3 regions of the Pantoea deleyi genome follow, and region 1 is predicted to be linked to each of the others. Evidence: predicted binding sites of a transcription regulator. Region 1 holds the regulator's gene; each other region holds the start of a gene.
The links. The regulator LexA, encoded in region 1, represses DNA repair genes until DNA is damaged. The targets are predictions, from matches to a motif close to TNCTGTATGTACATACAGNA.
Positions count from the first base shown of each region.

Region 2: a site for LexA is predicted at 2,279-2,298, ahead of J1C59_RS10470 (metal-dependent hydrolase). Genes of this name have one in related genera too.
Region 3: a site for LexA is predicted at 2,058-2,077, ahead of J1C59_RS20330 (YebG family protein). Genes of this name have one in related genera too.

Region 1 is NZ_CP071405.1:3,747,322-3,751,491, reverse strand. It holds gene plsB (glycerol-3-phosphate 1-O-acyltransferase PlsB) at 1-1,150, opposite strand, end outside; gene J1C59_RS17635 (diacylglycerol kinase) at 1,279-1,647, shown strand; gene lexA (transcriptional repressor LexA) at 1,753-2,367, shown strand; gene dinF (MATE family efflux transporter DinF) at 2,468-3,790, shown strand; gene J1C59_RS17620 (CsbD family protein) at 3,951-4,163, shown strand.
Region 2 is NZ_CP071405.1:2,222,550-2,226,719, forward strand. It holds gene hxpB (hexitol phosphatase HxpB) at 1-392, shown strand, start outside; gene kduI (5-dehydro-4-deoxy-D-glucuronate isomerase) at 565-1,401, shown strand; gene kduD (2-dehydro-3-deoxy-D-gluconate 5-dehydrogenase KduD) at 1,419-2,180, shown strand; gene J1C59_RS10470 (metal-dependent hydrolase) at 2,321-2,911, shown strand; gene J1C59_RS10475 (L-cystine transporter) at 3,063-4,170, shown strand, end outside.
Region 3 is NZ_CP071407.1:222,891-227,060, reverse strand. It holds gene J1C59_RS20335 (Fic family protein) at 510-1,643, shown strand; gene J1C59_RS20330 (YebG family protein) at 1,700-2,041, opposite strand; gene J1C59_RS20325 (SIR2 family protein) at 2,184-2,978, opposite strand; gene J1C59_RS20320 (non-canonical purine NTP pyrophosphatase) at 2,975-3,535, opposite strand; gene J1C59_RS20315 (ABC transporter substrate-binding protein) at 3,691-4,170, opposite strand, start outside.

The DNA of each region.
Region 1 (4,170 bases):
AGTACTCAACCGAATAGCCGCGGGTAAACAGCTCGCCCAGGTATTCGCGGAACACCGTGGCGTAGAGCTTGTTACCTTTAAAGGTACGACGGATAAAGAATGCGCCCAGACGACGGAAAATCGGGCCTGCCGGCCAGAAGTTAAGGTTGATCCCGGCGGCGATATGCGGCGGCACCAGCCCCTGATGGTAGAGCACATAGGAGAGCAGCAGATAATCCATGTGGCTGCGATGGCAGGGCACATAGACGATCTCATGGCCATCCTGCGCCAGCTGACGCACTTTTTCGCCGCCGTTGACGTTGATGCCCTGATAGAGGCGGCTCCAGAGCCAGCCCATCACCCGGTCAGTCACACGAATCGCTTCGTAGGAGAAGTTGGCCGCAATTTCTTCCATCATCTCGATGGCATTCTGCTGCGCTTTCTCGTGGGAGATTTTTTTGCTGCGCGCTTCATCTTCGACGGCTTTCTCAATCGCTTTGGATTGCAGCAGACGATTAAAGAGATCCTGACGCGCCGGTAAGCGCGGGCCAATCGCGGCCAGCCGCTGACGGGCAAAATGAATACGGGCCACGCGGGCCAGCTTCTGGGCGATCGACTTGTCCGTTCCGTGTTCGGTGGCCATGCGGCGCAGCGAAACGGTCGGCGAGAAGCGGACAAAACTGTCGCGCCCGTGCCAGATGACGGCAAAGAATTTCTGTACCCCGTTCAGGACGCGCAGATGTGGCGTTGCCTCACCCTGAACTTCACGTCCCGGTGCGCGGCCAAACATCACGGTGACCGGCAGCATCTGAATATCCAGCGTGGGATTGTTTCGATGCAGGTCGAGGTAGTCGTGAAAGATTTTCACGGATTCGACGCTGGGCACAAAATAGGGGAAAACGCGCGGGCCGTCGTGAATAAAGACGTGACGCGGCAGCAGCGCGCCGTCAATCTCCAGCGGAGAGAGCGGATCGGGCAGATGATGTCGCAGACACTGGGCGCGCAAAGTCAGTAAGTCAGCCTTCGAATCGTAAGGCAAAACATACATAATAGGTCGGGTCGGGTCCAGACCATGTTCTGAAACGGGATCGGCCGGAATGGCCTTACTTTTTACCAAAAACGACAGTGGTAAATTAAGCAGTTTGTAATAAAGTTTACGCCAACCTGACATAGACAACATGAAGCCTCTTGTTAGCAAAGCGCCGCAAGCATACCAGAAAGTGCAGCGAAGATCTGTGGTGGTGCCAATTGCACGCAGCCCAGACATTGACGTCAATACGATGAAAGGGTTCCCCCATCATGGCAAATAATGCCACCGGACTTATCAGAATAGTTAAAGCCGCAGGTTACTCATGGCAGGGGCTGCGTGCCGCCTGGCAGCATGAAGCGGCATTTCGTCAGGAAGCGCTGGCCGCGCTGGCCGCCATCGTCATCGCCTGCTGGCTGGACGTGGATGTGGTCTCCCGCATCCTGATGATTGGTGTCGTAGTGCTGGTCGTCATTGTCGAAATCCTTAACAGTGCCATTGAAGCGGTGGTCGATCGCATCGGTCAGGAGCATCATCCGCTGGCCGGTCGGGCGAAAGATATGGGATCGGCCGCGGTGCTGATCAGCATTCTACTGGCTCTGTTTGTCTGGATCGCGCTGCTCTGGACACATTTGCGATAAGCGTTCCATATCGCGTCGGAAGCCGCGTTTTGCGGGACAATCGGTTTCCATTTCGCCAATACCTGTATATACTCACAGCGACTGTATAAACAACCAGGGGGCGGGATGAAAGCATTAACCAGCAGGCAGCAGCAGGTCTATGACCTGATTCGCGACCATATTACTTCAACGGGCATGCCGCCTACGCGTGCCGAGATTGCCGCGCAGCTGGGATTCCGTTCGCCGAATGCGGCAGAAGAGCACCTGAAAGCGCTGGCGCGTAAAGGCGTCATCGAGATCGTGTCCGGTGCCTCGCGCGGCATCCGTCTGTTGATGGAAGAAGAAGCCTCAGAAGGCTTACCGCTGATTGGCCGGGTTGCTGCCGGTGAGCCCATCATGGCGCAGGAACATATTGAAACCCACTACAAGGTGGATCCGGGCCTGTTTAAGCCGTCGGCTGACTTCCTGCTGCGCGTCAGCGGAATGTCGATGAAAGACATCGGGATTATGGATGGCGATCTGCTCGCGGTGCATAAAACCCAGGATGTGCGTAATGGTCAGGTCGTCGTGGCGCGCATCGATGATGAAGTCACGGTGAAGCGCTGGAAAAAGCAGGGGGCTATCGTCCATCTGCTGCCTGAGAACAGCGAATTTGACCCGATCGTGGTTGATACCCGTGCTCAGTCGCTGACCATTGAAGGTCTGGCGGTGGGCGTGGTTCGCAACGGCGAGTGGCTCTGATTTCTCTGCCTGCGTGCATTCGCCCTCTCTGATGCTATTCTGTCTGCCCTAATTTTGTCGCGGCCCTCTTTGCGCAGCGACACTGAGCACGGAACGGCGAATGCGCGTTATCACGGCAACCGATAAAAATCTCTGGCGGCTCGCGCTGCCGATGATCCTTTCAAATATCACCGTGCCCTTACTGGGCGTGGTCGATACCGCAGTTATTGGTCATCTCGACAGCCCTGTCTATCTTGGCGGCGTCGCGGTCGGAACCACCGTCACCAGTTTCCTCTTTATGCTGCTGCTTTTTCTGCGGATGAGCACCACCGGTCTCACGGCGCAGGCGCTGGGTGCGGGCGACAAAACGGCGCTGGCGCGGGCGCTGGTTCAGCCGCTGATGATTGCGCTGCTGGCTGGCGTGCTGTTTATCGCCTTACGCTATCCGATTATCCGGCTGGCGACGCAGCTGGTCGGCGGCAGTCCCGAGGTCCTGGCACAGGCGGCGCGATTTATTCAGATCCGCTGGCTCAGCGCGCCGGCCACCCTCGCAAATCTGGTCATTCTGGGCTGGCTGCTGGGCGTGCAGTATGCGCGCGCGCCGGTGATCCTGCTGGTGGCAGGGAATCTGGTGAACATCGTGCTCGATCTCTGGCTGGTCATGGGGCTGCACTGGGGTGTCGCAGGTGCGGCCACCGCCACGGCGCTGGCCGAATACATCACGCTGGGCGTCGGCAGCATCATGGTCTGGCGGGTGCTGAAACTGCACGGCATCACGCCAGCCCTGCTGAAACAGAGCTGGCGCGGCGACAGTGCCCGGCTGCTGCGCCTCAACCGGGATATCATGCTGCGCTCCCTGATGCTGCAGCTCTGTTTCGCGTCGCTGACCGTGCTCGGCGCACGGCTCGGCCCCGATGTGGTCGCGGTTAACGCCGTGTTACTGATGTTCATTACCTTCACCGCCTACGCACTGGATGGCTTCGCCTATGCGGTAGAGGCGTTTGCCGGTGAGGCGCATGGGGCAAAAGATGGCAGTAAACTGCTGCGTGTCTGGCACGCCGCCTGTCGTCAGGCGGTGGCCGTCGCGCTGTTCTTCTCGCTGGTCTATGCGATCGCTGGCCCGCAGATCGTGACGCTGCTGACCTCGCTGACGTCGCTGCAACAGACCGCCGATCGCTACCTGGTCTGGCAGGTCATACTGCCGCTGGCGGGCGTCTGGTGTTATCTGCTGGATGGCATGTTCATCGGCGCCACGCGTGGTCGCGAGATGCGCAACAGCATGGTGATGGCCGCCGCGGGCTACTTCCTGACGCTGCTGAGCGTACCGCTGCTGGGCAACCATGGACTGTGGCTGGCGGTAACCGTTTTTCTGGTGCTGCGCGGCCTGACGCTCTGGCTTATCTGGCGCAGGCACTGGCGTCACAACAGCTGGTTTGAAGCCTGATTCAGTCGTGCTCACAGAGGTATACAGATAATTCTGTATTATTCTGAGTCCCGGAATAAAGCAACTACAATTAACTTCATACGGCGCAGTTAAGTAGCGCTTTGTATCGAGGTTATGACGAGTAGCCAGATAATTAAACCCCGAGGATTGGAGGTCTGCCATGAATAAAGACGAAGCGAGCGGCAACTGGAAGCAGTTCAAAGGCAAGATGAAAGAGAAATGGGGCAAGCTGACCGACGACGATATGCAGGTGATCGAAGGTAAACGCGACCAGCTGGTAGGTAAAATTCAGGAGCGTTACGGCTATGCAAAAGATGAAGCAGAGCGCGAAGTAACGGACTGGGAAACGCACAACAAAGATCACCGCTGGTAATCGACCC
Region 2 (4,170 bases), 1.5 Mb from region 1:
TGCTGCCGGGCGTGGAAACGGCCCTGCAGCTCTGTCGCGATCAGGGGCTGAAGATCGGCCTGGCCTCCGCCTCACCCCTCAGGATGCTGGAGCAGGTGCTGGAGATGTTTAACCTGCGCCACTATTTCGATGTGCTCTCTTCAGCCGAAGCCCTGCCTTACAGCAAGCCGCATCCGCAGGTCTATCTCAACGCCGCCGATAGCCTGGCGATCGATCCGCTTAACTGCGTGACGCTGGAAGATTCGTTTAACGGCATGATCGCCACCAAAGCCGCGCGTATGCGGTCGATCGTGGTACCCGCCGCTGAACACCGTGACGATCCCCGCTGGGCGCTGGCCGATGTGCGGCTGACGAGTCTCAGCGAACTGAGCCTGCACCATCTGCAGGGATAATCATCAGCCCGCCTGTGCGGGCTTTTTTTTGCCTGTTTTCGCCTCTTCATGATCCACGCCGCAAATAAATAAAACATCGTTTCATTTTTATTGAATTCCCGATTCACTCTTCCTAAGATGCATTCATTCCCCGTCCGGGGCGTGCACATCCTGACTGGCAGAGAGGCCTGAGATGGAAATTCGTCAAAGCATTCACAGCGATCACGCAAAACAGCTCGACACCGAAGCGCTGCGGCGCGCGTTCCTGATTGAGAACATCTTCACTGCCGATGATTACACCCTGACCTATAGCCATATCGACCGCATTATCATTGGCGGCGTGATGCCGGTGAACCGGCCGGTTACCCTGGGGGATGAGATGGGAAAGGCCCTGGGCGTCAGCTATTTTCTCGAACGCCGTGAGCTGGGCGTAATCAACATCGGCGGGCCGGGTCAGGCAGTCATTGACGGTAAAACCTGGGAGATGGGCCAGGAAGAGGCGCTCTATGTCGGCAAAGGCGCGCGCACGCTGCAGTTCCGCAGCCTGGATCCGGCATGCCCCGCCCGCTTCTATTTCAACAGCGCGCCCGCGCACTGCACCTTCCCGGACAGAAAGATCACCCTTGCCGAAGCGGCCAGTACCACGCTGGGCGCTGCCGCTACCGCCAATCGCCGCACCATCCACAGGTTTATCGTGCCGGACGTTCTGCCCACCTGCCAGCTCACCATGGGCCTGACCAGACTGGAGAGCGGCAGTCTGTGGAACACCATGCCCTGTCACACCCATGACCGCCGCATGGAAGTCTATTTCTACTTCGACCTGCCGGATGAGAGCGCGGTCTTCCACATGATGGGAGAGCCGCAGCAGACCCGTCATCTGCTGGTGCATAACGAGCAGGCGGTGATCTCACCCAGCTGGTCTATCCATGCCGGAGTCGGCACGCAGTGTTACGCCTTTATCTGGGGCATGGTGGGCGAGAATCAGATCTTTGATGACATGGACCCCGTCAACATCAGCGCACTGCGCTGAGCAGAGGAGAATGACCTATGGTAGTGAACAGCTTTAATTTAGCCGGCAAAGTGGCCATCGTGACTGGCTGTAACACCGGTCTGGGCCAGGGGATGGCGCGTGGACTGGCGCAGGCTGGCTGCGACATCGTGGGCGTCAACCGCTCTGCGGCGGATGAAACGCAGCGGCAGGTTGAAGCGCTGGGCCGCCGGTTCTGGCCGGTGACGGCCGACCTGGTGCGCAGCGAGGTGGCCACGCAGGTTGTGGAACAGGCTGTCGCCGCAGCGGGCAGGATCGATATTCTGGTTAACAATGCCGGGATCATCCGCCGCGAAGATGCGCTTAATTTCAGCGTGAAGGACTGGGATGATGTGATGAACATCAACAGCAAGTCCGTGTTTTTCCTGGCGCAGCAGGCAGCACGCCGCTTTATCGCACAGGGTGGCGGCGGCAAGATTATCAACATTGCCTCAATGCTGTCGTTTCAGGGCGGCATCCGCGTGCCCTCCTATACCGCCTCGAAAAGCGCGGTGATGGGGCTGACCCGCCTGATGGCGAACGAGTGGGCGAAGCATGGCATCAATGTGAACGCCATCGCACCAGGTTACATGGCGACCGATAACACTGAACAGTTGCGTAACGACGCGGCACGCAGTGAAGAGATTCTGGGGCGGATTCCGGCGGGCCGCTGGGGCGCGCCCGAAGACATGATGGGCCCGGTGGTGTTTCTGGCCTCCTCCGCGTCGGATTACGTCAATGGCTACACACTGGCGGTCGATGGCGGCTGGCTGGCGCGTTAATCTTTTGCGCGGACACGGTTTCACGGCTGTCCGCGATGTTAAAAAAATTCATGCTTCGTTACAGCGTCACATGTTCTCATTTACTGGATAAATCCCTATACTGGATGCATCGACAGTTTTCTTTGTATCCAGGTTCTCTCATGACGGGCGAAGGCCACATCATTTTTGCCATTGCCAGCGCTATTTTCGCAAAGCGTGCTGAGCTGACACCCGTGCTGGCGCAGGCCGACTGGTGGCATCTTGTTCCCTCGGCGCTGCTGACCTGCCTGCTGCCTGACATCGACCACCCTAAATCTCTGCTGGGACAGCGGCTGCGCTGGCTCTCACATCCGATTGCGCGGGCGTTCGGACACCGGGGCTTTACCCACAGCCTGCTGGCGGTGGCTGCCGGATTGTGGCTTTTTCAGATAAACCTGCCCCAGTCGTCGCCGATACCGCCCGACGTGCTGCAGGGGCTGACGCTGGGTTATCTCAGCCATATCGTGGCCGACATGCTGACGCCCGCCGGGGTGCCGCTGCTGTGGCCCTGCCGCTGGCGCTTCCGCCTGCCGATTCTGCGCAGTCAGAAAGGGAATCAGCTGGAGCGGGCGCTGTGTCTGGGACTGGTGGGCTATGCGCTCTGGTTTCCGGTGGGGATGCCATCTTTTGGTGCAAACGGCTGGCCGACTCAGCTGTTTGATACGCTGCAGAACGGTGTTGGTCGGTTAATTTCCACGCATCGTGCGCAATAAAGCAGCGTAAAACGCTATTCAGTTATAAACCATGCCATTTGGATATAAGGCCCCCTCTGCGCCTGCTGTTACCATTCATACTGTCTTAATTCGTGATTAACATTATGCGGCCTTCCCGACCCGGAAGGCCGCATTACTCTGGAGTTTCAGTATGGACCTTCCTCTTACGCTTAATATCGTGGCCTTTGTGGTGCTGCTGGTATTGCTCTCCCGCTTCAGCCGTCAGAACTGGAGCCTGTCGAAAAAGGTACTGACCGGTCTGGTGATCGGCGTGCTGTTCGGCCTGGTGTTACAGCTGATCTACGGCGAAAACAGCGCAGTGGTCAAAGCGTCAATCAGCTGGTTCAACATCGTCGGCAATGGCTATGTTCAGCTGCTGCAGATGGTCGTGATGCCGCTGGTGTTCGTCTCTATTCTCAGTGCGGTCGCGCGTCTGCATAACGCCTCGTCGCTGGGGAAAATCAGCGTACTGACGATTGGCGTTCTGCTGTTTACCACCGCCATTTCGGCGCTGGTGGGCGTTTTTGTCACCGGCCTGTTCGGGCTGAGTGCGGAAGGTCTGGTTCAGGGCGCACAGGAAACGGCGCGTCTCAGTGCGATTCAGAGTAACTACGCAGGCAAGGTCGCCGATCTGACGGTGCCGCAGCTGGTGCTCTCCTTTATCCCGAAAAATCCGTTTGCGGATCTGACCGGCGCGAATCCGACCTCGATTATCAGCGTGGTGATTTTTGCTGCCTTCCTGGGTGTGGCTGCCCTGCAGTTGCTGAAAGATGATGAAGCTAAAGGTCAGCGTGTGCTGGTGGCTATCGATACCCTGCAGTCATGGGTCATGAAGCTGGTGCGTTTAGTGATGAAGCTGACCCCTTACGGTGTGCTGGCGCTGATGACCAAAGTGGTCGCCGGGTCTAACCTGCAGGACATCATCAAGCTGGGCAGCTTTGTGGTCGCCTCTTACCTCGGCCTGGCCATCATGTTTGGTGTCCATGCGCTGCTGCTGTCGATCAACGGTATCAACCCGCTGCGCTTCTTCCGTAAAGTGTGGCCGGTGATCACCTTCGCCTTTACCAGCCGCTCCAGCGCCGCCAGTATTCCGCTGAGTGTTGAAACCCAGACCCGTCGTCTTGGCGTGCCTGAATCGATTGCCAGCTTCTCCGCCTCCTTTGGTGCCACTATCGGTCAGAACGGCTGTGCCGGTCTCTATCCGACCATGCTGGCAGTGATGGTCGCGCCGACGGTCGGCATCAACCCGTTTGACCCGC
Region 3 (4,170 bases), on a different replicon from region 1:
CCTGAAAATTTACCTGTTTCTTGCCCTCCCTGTGAATGTGGTGCTCCCTTTATCCTCTATCGGCGGCGTTTTTTTGAACTTTAACGGCGGTTGTCAGGCAGCGCGAAAGGATTCAGCCCGTGTGGTGCGGGGAAGTTGATCTGAAAGGGATTATGGCTTTGATGATGAACGGGCTTTTTTTGATCTGAAACAATACTGCCAGCCGGTATTACTGTCAGTTTATCTCCATCGCGGCTGTAACCCTGTCACCGAGGAGAGTTCTATGATTGGTAAATCCGGATTAGCTGTGGGGATGATCGTCTGGTTAGCCTATGTTGCCTGGATCGTTCACTACTATTCAGACACGTTTATGCAGTTCTCCCGCTAAACAATCAGGACCTTCGGGTCCTTTTTTCTCTCTTTCACTCCGCCAGGTTGCCCGCTGAGCCGTTTATTCGCTATTATCGACTCACTTTATGAGCCGAATAACCCCCTCTGTTCGGCTCATCCACGCTGATTGTGAGCCGTTTATGTGCGTTAACTGGATATGGCAGCAGCCGGACTGGCCCCATTTTCACTGGCAGGATGCGGTGCTGTTGCCGCGCCTGCGCCATCTGCAGCAGCAGCGCGGCCTGCTGCTGGGTCGTGCCAGCCTGCAGACCGACGGCGAGACACAGACGCTGGATACCCTGCTCAGCAATATCCTCTCCTCCTCCGCAATCGAGGAGGAGCGGGTCAACGTGCAGTCTGTGCGGTCGTCGCTGGCGCGGCGGCTGGGAGTGTCGGAAACGCAGCCTTACCCGGTTTCCGATCGCTCAGAGGGGCTGGCCGCGATGATGCTGGATGCGATCAATAACCGCAGCCAGCCGCTGACGCTGGAACGCCTTTATCAGTGGCACCACTGGCTCTTTCCGGCGGATGAGTGGACGGTGCAGCGCCTGAGCGTCGGCACGCTGCGCGGCAGTGAGCCGATGCAGGTGATCTCAGGACGCCTCGATCGCCCCACGGTCCATTTCGAAGCGCCACCGCGTCACGGGCTGGAGCCTCAGCTGGCGGAGTTCATCGCCTGGTTCAACAGTAGCCAGCAGGATGTGATGCTGGACCCGCTGCTGCGCGCCGCCATCTGCCATCTCTGGTTTGTCACCCTGCACCCGTTCGATGATGGCAATGGCCGCATCACCCGTGCACTGACCGATCTGGCGCTGGCGCAGGCGGACAGCCAGAGTATCCGCCTCTACGCCATGTCGCCCGCCATTCTGGCGCAGCGTGCCGGCTACTACCGCATCCTGGAGCAGACGCAGAAAGGCGATCTCGACATCACGCCCTGGCTGGTGTGGTTTCTGGATATTCTGGATGAGAGCCTGCAGCAGGCGATGCAGGTTATAGAACGCACCCAGAAGAAAGCGCGATTCTGGCTGCGGCATCAGGGAACCGGCTTAAGCCCTGAACAGGTAAAGGTGCTGAACCGGTTGCTGGATGGCGGAGACCAGGGTTTTGCGCTGGGCATCAGCGCCAGTCAGTATCAGAAAGTGGCGAAAGTGAGTAAGGCAACCGCGACGCGACACCTGGCCGATCTGGTGGAAAAAGGCTGTCTCTGCAGGCTGGAAGGCGGTGGCAGGAGCACCCGTTATCAGGTCAGCCACGCGGAGAACAAGGCGGTCTGAGGCCGCGCAGGCCAGAAACAGCAACGCCGGAAGGGGGGCTTCCGGCGTTGTGGCAATCAGGCGGCTTTAACGGCGCGCACTTTCTTTGTCGCGGGTTCGTCTGCCTGCTCGCTGGCAGCCTGATCGGAAACGGTGCCGCTCTTCGGTGTGCTGGCCGCCGCGTCAGGCAGTTTGCTGGTGCGCAGGATATGCTGAACGGCATCTTTCTGATCGGCCATCAGCAGGCCCAGGGTTTCTGCCTGAGATTCGCCCATTTCAGGCTGCTGCTGTAACAGCCAGTCGGTGAAGGCTTCGGCCATATCGAGCATTTTGTCGTAGGCATCGGCCTCTTTCTTATTGGCAAACGTCATCTTCTCTTCACCCTTTCTGACTACTACAAATTTTGTTTCAACAGCCATCTTTTTCGCCCTCAGGTACTGTGTATACATACAGTATATCATGCCAGTAATGCATTGCCAGCAGAGAATAGCGTTTACGGGTTGTGCGCAGGCTAACCTTGTCCGCGCACAGGGTTTTTTATTTTTTTCGTGCCAGTGCTCACTACACCAGCAGCTCCTCAAGAAACATCGCCAGCGCTTTGCGCGGATCGTCCTCTTCGGAGACGATCACCTCGATCCCCCACTGTCCCAGCACCTCTTTCGCCACCGGGTTGTTCCGGTTGGTGAACAGGTAGGATTTAGGCCGCGCGGTCGCCAGCCCGGTTCGTCCCCACATTTTGGTCAGTCGGTAGAACAGCAGGCGGATATTGAAATCGCTGATGCTGTAGCCAACAAAGAGTACCGAGTTGCCCATGACGTCGTGCGTCAGTTTGATGTCGAGCGGCGAGTCGAAATAGAGGCGTTCAAAATAGCTGCTCTCATCGAGCACGATGGAGGTGTCATCGTCGAAGTCACCGTGCAGCTTGATGATGTGGCGTTTGTCCTCGGTGAGCGAGACCAGGTCGGCGGCGTTGGCCACTTTGTAGTAAGGCACGCCGTGGGCGTCGTGCGCCGCTTCCAGCCAGCGGTCGTAATTGGTGGTGTAGATACGGGAGAAGTTTCCCTGGGTGATCATGGTATGAATTTCAGAAGACCGGACATCGATATCCGGCCGGTGCCATTCACGATCCATCCAGCTACGCAGCGGGCCGAGCGAGCCTTTTTTCTGCTTGTAATACTCCGCCAGCGACAGATGAGTGCCGTAGGTGTTGAAGATTTTGGGGTCGTAACCCAGCTCGTTGGCGAGATGCGCAATCAGTTCATGCCACTCAGGCAGGCCGAAGTTGCGCGAGATGCCCGCCCCGGCGAACAGGATCAGTTTGCCGGAATCATAAGCACGCTTGAGTTCAGGTTTCATGCCACGCTCCGTGAGGTTTTTAAAAAGGTGGCAAAGCGATCCAGCGCGATGCGGCGCATCGAGATCTCATTTTTAAGTTCGCCCATTTCTGCAAAGGTCTGGTCATAGCCTTCGGGGATAAACACGCAGTCCCACTGAAAGCCGCGCGTTCCGGCGGGCCGGGCGGCGATGGTGCCGCGCAGCTCTCCCGAAAACTGATACATTTTGCGGCCGTCGCAGTAGCCCAGCACCGTTTTCGCGGTGACGGCCTGGCTGTCGAGGCCCTGCACCAGCGCGGTAAAGCGATCGGCATCCAGACGGTTCCAGAAAATGCGGGTCAGTCCGGCGGGCAGGCCGTTCAGGCCATCCAGATAGAGGCCGGTGTGCTCGACAAACAGCGGCCGCCCTATCAGGGAAAAGGCTTTAGTGAGTTTGTCGCGCACCAAATCCAGCTCGTTTTCGGTCTGTATCTCTTCGATGCGACGGGCGATGGGCAACACTTCGACCCCGACAGGTTCGAGGATTTTGCGCACCTCCGCCAGTTTTTGCTCATTGGCAGAAAGGAATCTGATTTTCATGGGGCTTCCAGGTCAATTACTCCGGCACGCCGTGAGGGTTTTTATGCGGTCAGGCGGGCAGGATAAATCACTAACGCTGGAGAGTGTAGTTCAAATCCGGGGTCATCCGCTGACCTGAGAGAGAACCGGCGGGCGTCTCTGCCGGTTCTGCCGGTTCAGTAAACGATGCCGGGAGGATTGAGGGTCGATTGAGAAACGGCTTCATCCTGCTCACCCCAGCGCGCCAGAACCTGCTGATACTGCCCGCCCGCGATGGCGTTATCCAGCGCCGCCTGCAGCGCGGGCGCCAGTCCGTTGCCCTTGCGGGTGGTCACCGCCACCCAGGCGCGAAAAGGCCCGCTGCCAACCAGCTTTGTCTGACCGCGCGACGCCACCTTCCAGGCCGCCATCGAGTGCGGCCCGAACTGCGCATCGGCCCGTCCTGACAGCAGCGCCAGCGTGGCGGAGGCGTCATCGGTCAGGTAGATCGGCGTCACGGCGGGCAGCCCTCTGGCCCGGTTCTGTGCATCCCAGCTCAGTAAGATGCGCTCCTGATTGGTGCCCGACGAGACGATAATCCGCTTGCCAGCAATATCCGCAGGCTGGTTGATCCGGCTGATCCGGCTGTCACTTTTCACCGCAAAGGCGTGGTTATC